Regions from separate parts of the Bacteroides mediterraneensis genome, predicted to be linked through region 1. Evidence: riboswitches for the same ligand, from Rfam matches in the RefSeq annotation. Region 1 holds a riboswitch; each other region holds the start of a gene.

Evidence for each region. Region 1 has a riboswitch for cobalamin ahead of OIM59_RS01830 (TonB-dependent siderophore receptor). Riboswitches for the same ligand answer to the same signal wherever they lie in the genome.
Region 2: another riboswitch for cobalamin. It lies ahead of OIM59_RS00140 (anaerobic ribonucleoside triphosphate reductase); the one in region 1 lies ahead of OIM59_RS01830 (TonB-dependent siderophore receptor).
Region 3: another riboswitch for cobalamin. It lies ahead of OIM59_RS15420 (TonB-dependent receptor); the one in region 1 lies ahead of OIM59_RS01830 (TonB-dependent siderophore receptor).

Annotation. Positions count from the first base shown of each region.
Region 1 covers NZ_DAJPEN010000001.1:470,376-472,641, forward strand. Annotated here, with positions in the region: gene OIM59_RS01825 (potassium/proton antiporter) at 1-477, opposite strand, end outside; cobalamin riboswitch at 854-1,070, shown strand; gene OIM59_RS01830 (TonB-dependent siderophore receptor) at 1,130-2,266, shown strand, end outside.
Region 2 covers NZ_DAJPEN010000001.1:30,606-32,871, forward strand. Annotated here, with positions in the region: gene OIM59_RS00140 (anaerobic ribonucleoside triphosphate reductase) at 1-777, opposite strand, end outside; cobalamin riboswitch at 804-992, opposite strand; gene OIM59_RS00145 (CCA tRNA nucleotidyltransferase) at 1,248-2,266, opposite strand, start outside.
Region 3 covers NZ_DAJPEN010000001.1:3,616,824-3,619,089, reverse strand. Annotated here, with positions in the region: gene OIM59_RS15430 (nitrophenyl compound nitroreductase subunit ArsF family protein) at 1-405, opposite strand, end outside; gene OIM59_RS15425 (helix-turn-helix transcriptional regulator) at 471-797, opposite strand; cobalamin riboswitch at 922-1,124, shown strand; gene OIM59_RS15420 (TonB-dependent receptor) at 1,208-2,266, shown strand, end outside.

The sequences.
Region 1 (2,266 bases):
CGGGCGGAGATGCTGCTTCAGGTTCATCCGCTGCGAACGGAGCAGGTTGAACACAGACGCCGAGTCGGTAGACGACATGGTGGCAGCCAGCAGCAGAGACGTGAGCAAGGTCAGCTCGATGTTGGTCTGGTTCCAGTCGGAAATATAAAAGATGAACACACCGGTCAGCAAGGTGGTGAGCAGGACGCCGGCAGTCGACAGAACAATTCCCGGAGTGAGTACTGGCTTGATGTCGCCGTATTTCGTGTCCATACCTCCGGAAAAAAGGATGATGCTCAATGCCATCATACCAATAAACTGTGCATCCGAAGCACTGTTGAACTGCAATCCCAGTCCGTCGCTTCCGAAAAGCATTCCCACCACAAGAAAGAGTAAGAGGGTAGGGATTCCAAACCGGTATCCGGTCTTGCTGATAAGAATACTGGAAAAAATCAGGATTGACCCAATCATCAAAATATTTTCTGCCGTAAAAATCATAATGCCTTAAGTGATTAATAAAAGTAAAGGTTTGTGTAAATATTAATGTCCGAAGGTAAGAAAATGTTTTGTGGATAAGGGCTTTTCATGAAAATTTTTGTGGATTTTTTATTTTGGTTCGTCCGTATCATTTTTTTCAGGCATCCTTGTGTGAAAATGAAAATTACCGGATAATTTCTCTGTCCCACACTGTGGGATATAAAAACCACAGTGTGGGATATATATTTCACAGTGTGAAATACAAAAACCAAACAGTGGAACAGAGAATTTATGGAAGTGTTTTGAAGAATATGTGAGGGAGTTTCAAAGAATGTGTAAGGAAGAAAAGGATTGTACTATAATTTTGTAGAAATTTATTTTTGTTTTTCAAGAAAACCGTATATTTGCAATGTTTTGTTCCGTTTGGATTTCCGTTCGGCGAAATCACGGATGAAAAGGGAATCGGGTGAAAGTCCCGAACAGTCCCGCTGCTGTGAACTCCAGCGTTTCGACGTTTGTCTACCGACTACGAGGCCACTGTCTTTCAATGAAAGATGGGAAGGCAAGACAAACGGGAGTAAGTCAGAAGACCTGCAAAACGAAGTCATGCTTGCATTCTCGAGGAAAGGATGGCAAGAACGTGCGTAATGTAGAATTACAATTAAAAATTTAAATGAAAAGATGGAATGAACCGGCTTTCAGGGTCGGGTATCGCTTTTTTATACTCGTGTGCCTGTGTGTCCTTACAGGAGTGGGGAGTGTTTTTGCACAGCAGGCCGATTCGGACAGCATTACGGGAAAAGTGCATCAGATTCCGGATGTGACGGTGAGCGTGCGTAAGACTCCTCAGGCCGTGAAAGCTACTTCCCCCTTGCAGGTGATGGGAAAAATGGAAATGGAGCGTCTGGGGGTGCATGAAGTAGCCGATGCCGTGCGCCATTTTTCGGGAGTGACGGTAAAAGATTATGGAGGTATCGGAGGATTGAAAACGATTTCTGTCCGTAGCTTGGGAAGTCAGCATACGGGAGTGATTTATGATGGGGTAGCTGTCAGTGACTGTCAGTCAGGTCAGGTAGACATCTCTCGCTTTTCTTTGGATAACGTGTCCCAACTCACCATGACGATAGGACAGAGTGACGATATTTATCAGACTGCACGTGCTTTTGCTTCTGCGGGTGTGTTGAGCATTCAGACTGCCCGACCTGATTTCCAGGAAACATCGTATCATATCAATGCCAATTTGAAGGCCGGCTCTTTCGGTTTGGTAAATCCTTCCATATTATACAATCAGCGCCTGTCTGCTAAAACATCCCTGTCTGTATATGGCGATTTTTTGCGGGCAGACGGCAATTATCCCTTTAAAATGTGGAATGGGAACAGTCTGATTGACAGTAAGCGGAATAATAGTGACATACGGACTTACCGTGCGGAAGCTACCTTGTATACAAACCTGACTTCCAAACAAGATTTACAGGTAAAAGCTTATCTTTTTGATTCGGAGCGTGGATTGCCGGGAGGTGTGGTTTATGACAATCCCTATGCGGCAGAACGACTTTTTGACAAAAACTATTTCGGGCAATTCCGATATGAGAACCGTTTTTCCGACCGTCTTAAACTTCAGGCTTCGGGTAAGTTCAATTATAGCTGGAACCGGGATTACAATGATGAGGCCTCAGGTATCACCGATGACCGTTATAGACAGACGGAGACCTATTTGTCTGCCACTTTGTGGGGAGACTTGGGAAAAGGATTCTCTTTGTCGTTGGCACAAGATTTTGTGTATAACTATTTGCATACGAATCTGGAAAAG
Region 2 (2,266 bases), 440 kb from region 1:
TTCTATCCCTTTGAGGTCGAACAACAGGCCGAGATGTGTAGCCAGAATTTTCTGGAAACTTTTCAGTACTCCTTTGGCCATGAAGAAGTCGAAGGCCGGAATAGCCTGTCCCCCATGCTGCTCGTTCTGGTTGGTCTGGAAGATGATGGTGGCCAGTGTGGCATAGCTTTGGATGGACTGCGGCGTACGGATACTGCCGTTTTTGGTATGGAAACCCCGTTCGAACAGGTCGTCCAGGTCGTACTGGATACAGGTCGTCGTTTTAGTGGGATAATAATCCAAGTCGTGAATGTGGATGTCGCCCAACTGGTGTGCCTCGGCATACTGCTTGGGCAACAAATATTTGTAGGTGTAATCCTTGGTGATTTCAGAAGCGAACGTCATCATCTGTCCGGCTGGCGTATGACTCGACATGTTGGCGTTGCTCAGGTTCACATCGTTCTTGTCGATGGCCACGATGCCGTCCATGATGTGTTTGATATGCGTTTTACGCTCCCGTTCGGTGTTGCGCCACTGGCGGTAGATGATGTATTTCTTGGCCACCTCCGGCTGTACTTTCATCAGCTCGTTTTCCACGAGGTCCTGAATGTCTTCCACCCCGATGGTCTGTTGGGTGAAATGCGACACCACCTGCCGGGTGATACCTTCTATTTCCTCCTCCTGGAAGTCGATGCCGGTGGCCTTGAACGCTTTGCTGATGGCATTGGTGATTTTGGCGGCCGAAAAGTTCTCCTGCTTTCCGTCGCGCTTGATGATACGGATTTCTGTCAGATTCATTTTTCTGTAAATTAAAGAGTGAGACATAAATTTAGGCTTTTCCGGGCAGGTCTTCTGACTGATCTCTCGCCGTAGACGCCTTCCCATGAGCAGGCTCACAGTGGCTTGCAGAGCGTGTCACGGTTTCCACAAGAATCACAGCAGCAGGTACTGTTGCCGATTTGCACGGCATTCCCTTTTGAAACGGTTAAGTTACCTTCGGAAAAGTGAGGCAAAGATAGACGTTTGGGAGGAAAATAAAAAATGGAAATTTAGACAAGTTTCTAAATTTGGAGAACTTTTTCAGTGTAAATTCGGCTTACAGTATGCTGTGGAGCTATATTTTGGCGAACTGTAATTTATACTGGTATTTTAATGTTGGAAACTTCTGTATTATTCCTTAGTTTAAGAAGAGAGGAGGATAGGAGAAGGTAAAGTCTCTCACGATACTCGGCAGCAACATGCGTACGTGCGTCGTGAGAGACGGCAGATTATTTTTTTTCGGGCAGGTTGACCGGTGTCAGGCCCATCTGTTCCGCTTTTTTCAGCATAAAGTCGAAGGCTGCATCGTGTTCGTTGGGAATCACCCCGTCGAGGATGGCGTCCTTGATGGAACTTTTCAGGCTGCCGATTTCACGGCAAGGCTGGAGGTTGAACACGTGCATGATTTCCGCCCCGTCTACCGGCGGCTGGAAGTTCCGGATACGGTCTTTCTCTTCCAAATCCTTCAGTTTCTGGCGCACCAGCTTGAAATTGTCCAGGAAGCGCTGCTTGCGGGCTTCGTTCTTCGAGGTGATGTCGGCCTCGCAGAGCATCATCAGGTCGTCGATGTCGTCGCCGGCCTCAAACAGCAGACGGCGTACGGCCGAGTCGGTCACTTCCTCGTCGGCAATGACGATGGGGCGCATGTGCAGTCCCACAAGCTTCTGCACGTATTTCATCTTCTCGTTCATCGGGAGCTTCATCTTGCGGAAGATTTCCGGAATCATCTTTTCCCCGATGAAGTTATGGTTGTGGAAAGTCCATCCCGCCTTGGGTTCCCAGCGTTTCGTTCTCGGTTTGCCGATGTCGTGGAGCAGGGTTGCCCAGCGCAGCCACAGGTCGTTGGTCACTTTGGAGATGTTGTCCACCACCTCCAGGGTATGGTAGAAATTATCCTTGTGTCCGCGTCCGTTGCGTACTTCCACTCCTTGCAGAGCCACCAGCTCCGGGAAAATCAGTTCCAGCAGTCCACAGCGGTCCAGGTCGATAAACCCTTTCGACGGAACCGGCGACAAGAGTATCTTGTTCAGTTCGTCGGCAATACGTTCGCGGGAGATAATCTTGATACGGTCCTTGTTGCGTTCCAGTGCCGCAAAGGTCTCGTCGTCGATGTAGAAATTCAGCTGTGTGGCAAAGCGGATGCAGCGCATCATGCGCAGCGGGTCGTCGCTGAAGGTGATGTCCGGGTCGAGCGGCGTACGGATGGTCCGTTCCTTCAGGTCATCCAGTCCTCCGAACGGGTCCACCA
Region 3 (2,266 bases), 3.1 Mb from region 1:
CTGGAAAGTCTCGGGTGATTTCCGGGCATTTTTAAAGGCAAATTCGGTCAGGTTCTCGGCGGTTTCTTGTCCGTTCTTGTGGCGTACAAGGAACAGGGACGACCAGGTGACTTCATATTTTCGGGCCAGCTCCTCGTTTTCAGCTTTGGAGATATCGATGATGCGGAAAGTCAGTCCGGTGTGGTCTGAAGAGACGGTCTGCAGGCTGTCTGTTACAGCTCGGGTGTTCTTTTCGATGGCGATGCACGTGGCGCATCGTTGTTTCCCATGGAAATAGAGCACTTCCACTCCGTCTTTGATGGTTTCAGTCTGTGTTTCCGTTTGTGCCGTGGTCTCATTCCGGGAATTCATTCCACAAGAGGAGAGCAGAAGGCAGGTGGCGAGTAAAAATAGCATTCTTTTCATGTTTCTTTTTTATTTATGTTAGTCTTTCGTAAAACAACGAACGATTAGGACAAAAAAGAGCCTGCTTATTTGCAGCAGCCCTTTTTCTTGCAAACAGGCTGTCCAAAGAAGTCGGCAAACATCTTCTGGGCCAGTGCCCAGTTTTCCTTGTGGATGCAATACTTCACCTTGGGCGGCTCAATTTCTCCCTGAATCAGTCCGGCTTCTTTCAGTTCCTTCAGATGTTGCGAAACCGTAGCTTTGGCTATCGGCAGTTCATCGTGGATGTCGCCGAAGAAACAGCTTTCCTGTTGTAGCAGGAATTGCAGGATGGCCATGCGGGCAGGATGGCCCATGGCCTTGGCAAACCGGGCTATCCGTTCTTGTTCCTCTGTGTATTTTTTAGCAGTCATAGGCTTTTGCTTTGTTTGCTGTTCGCAAAATTACGAATAATGAAATAAATGGGCAACATAAGAGGATTTTTTTAACAAGATAAAATATTTTGTCCGTTTTATAAGAAAAATTTGTCAAATTGTATTACCTTTGCATCGGAATGGTTCCGAGTGTCTGTTCAGGCCCTCGGATGAAAAGGGAATCAGGTGCAAGTCCTGAACAGTCCCGCTGCTGTAAGCTCCATTCAACCTGCTGGAAAAGACTCATGCCACTGATGACTGAACACAATCGGGAAGGCTCCAGGAGGGGAGTAAGTCAGAAGACCTGCCATCATACATGTTAACCACACTCGTGGGATTAGGTGGTTAAAACGATTTGGATTTTCAATTAGTACGGAAAAAGTATGGGTAGACGGAAGTTTCTGTCTGTCATGCTGGGGGGTATCCTATGCCTAGGGAGTGCTGTGCCCCTTCGTTCGCAGAGCAGGCTCGACAGTTTGCAGCATTTGGACGAAGTGGTGGTCACGGTACGTGCGTTGCCCAAGGAAGTGATACCCGTGCAGCAACTGGCGGGTGAACAGCTCAGTCGGCTGTCGTCGCACAGCGTGGCAGATGCCCTGAGGTATTTCTCGGGTTTGCAGATAAAGGATTATGGCGGTGTGGGCGGTCTGAAGACGGTCAATATCCGGAGCATGGGCACGAACCATGTGGGGGTGTTCTACGACGGCGTGGAGCTGGGGAATGCCCAGAACGGGACGGTCGATTTGGGACGTTTCTCGCTCGACAATATGGAGTCTGTCACCTTGTACAACGGACAGAAGAGTGCCATTTTCCAGCCGGCCAAGGATTTCGGTTCGGCAGGTTCCATTTATTTGCAGTCCCGGGTGCCTGTGTTTTCCGGAAAAGAATTGCAGCATGTCAAGGCGACTTTCAAGACGGGTTCGTTCGGGCTGGCCAATCCTTCCCTGCTGTGGGAACGGAAGCTGACGGAGAAGGTGAGCACGTCGTGGAGTGCGGAATACTTGTACACCACGGGAAAATATAAGTTCTCCTACCGCAAGCAGGACGGGTATGATACCACTGCCGTGCGGCAGAACGGTGATGTGAATGCGTTGCGGATGGAAGGGGGCTTTTATGGAAAACTGCCGCGGGGTTATTGGCGGGCGAAGTCGTACTTGTATCGTTCGGAACGGGGATACCCGGGAGCGATTGTGCGCAACAAGTTCTCGCACGAGGACCGGCAGTGGGATACGAATTTCTTTACGCAGGGGGCGTTCAAGAAGGATGTGGCCGACTGGTACAGTCTGATGGCGCACGTGAAATATGCGTATGATTACCTGCATTACCTGGCCGATCCGCACAAGGACGAGTCGCTGATGTACACCAACAATCATTATTACCAGCAGGAAGTGTATGCTTCTCTGGCTAACCGCTGGACGCTGACTCCTTTCTGGGAGGTCAGTCTGTCGGCAGATTACCAGTTCAATCTG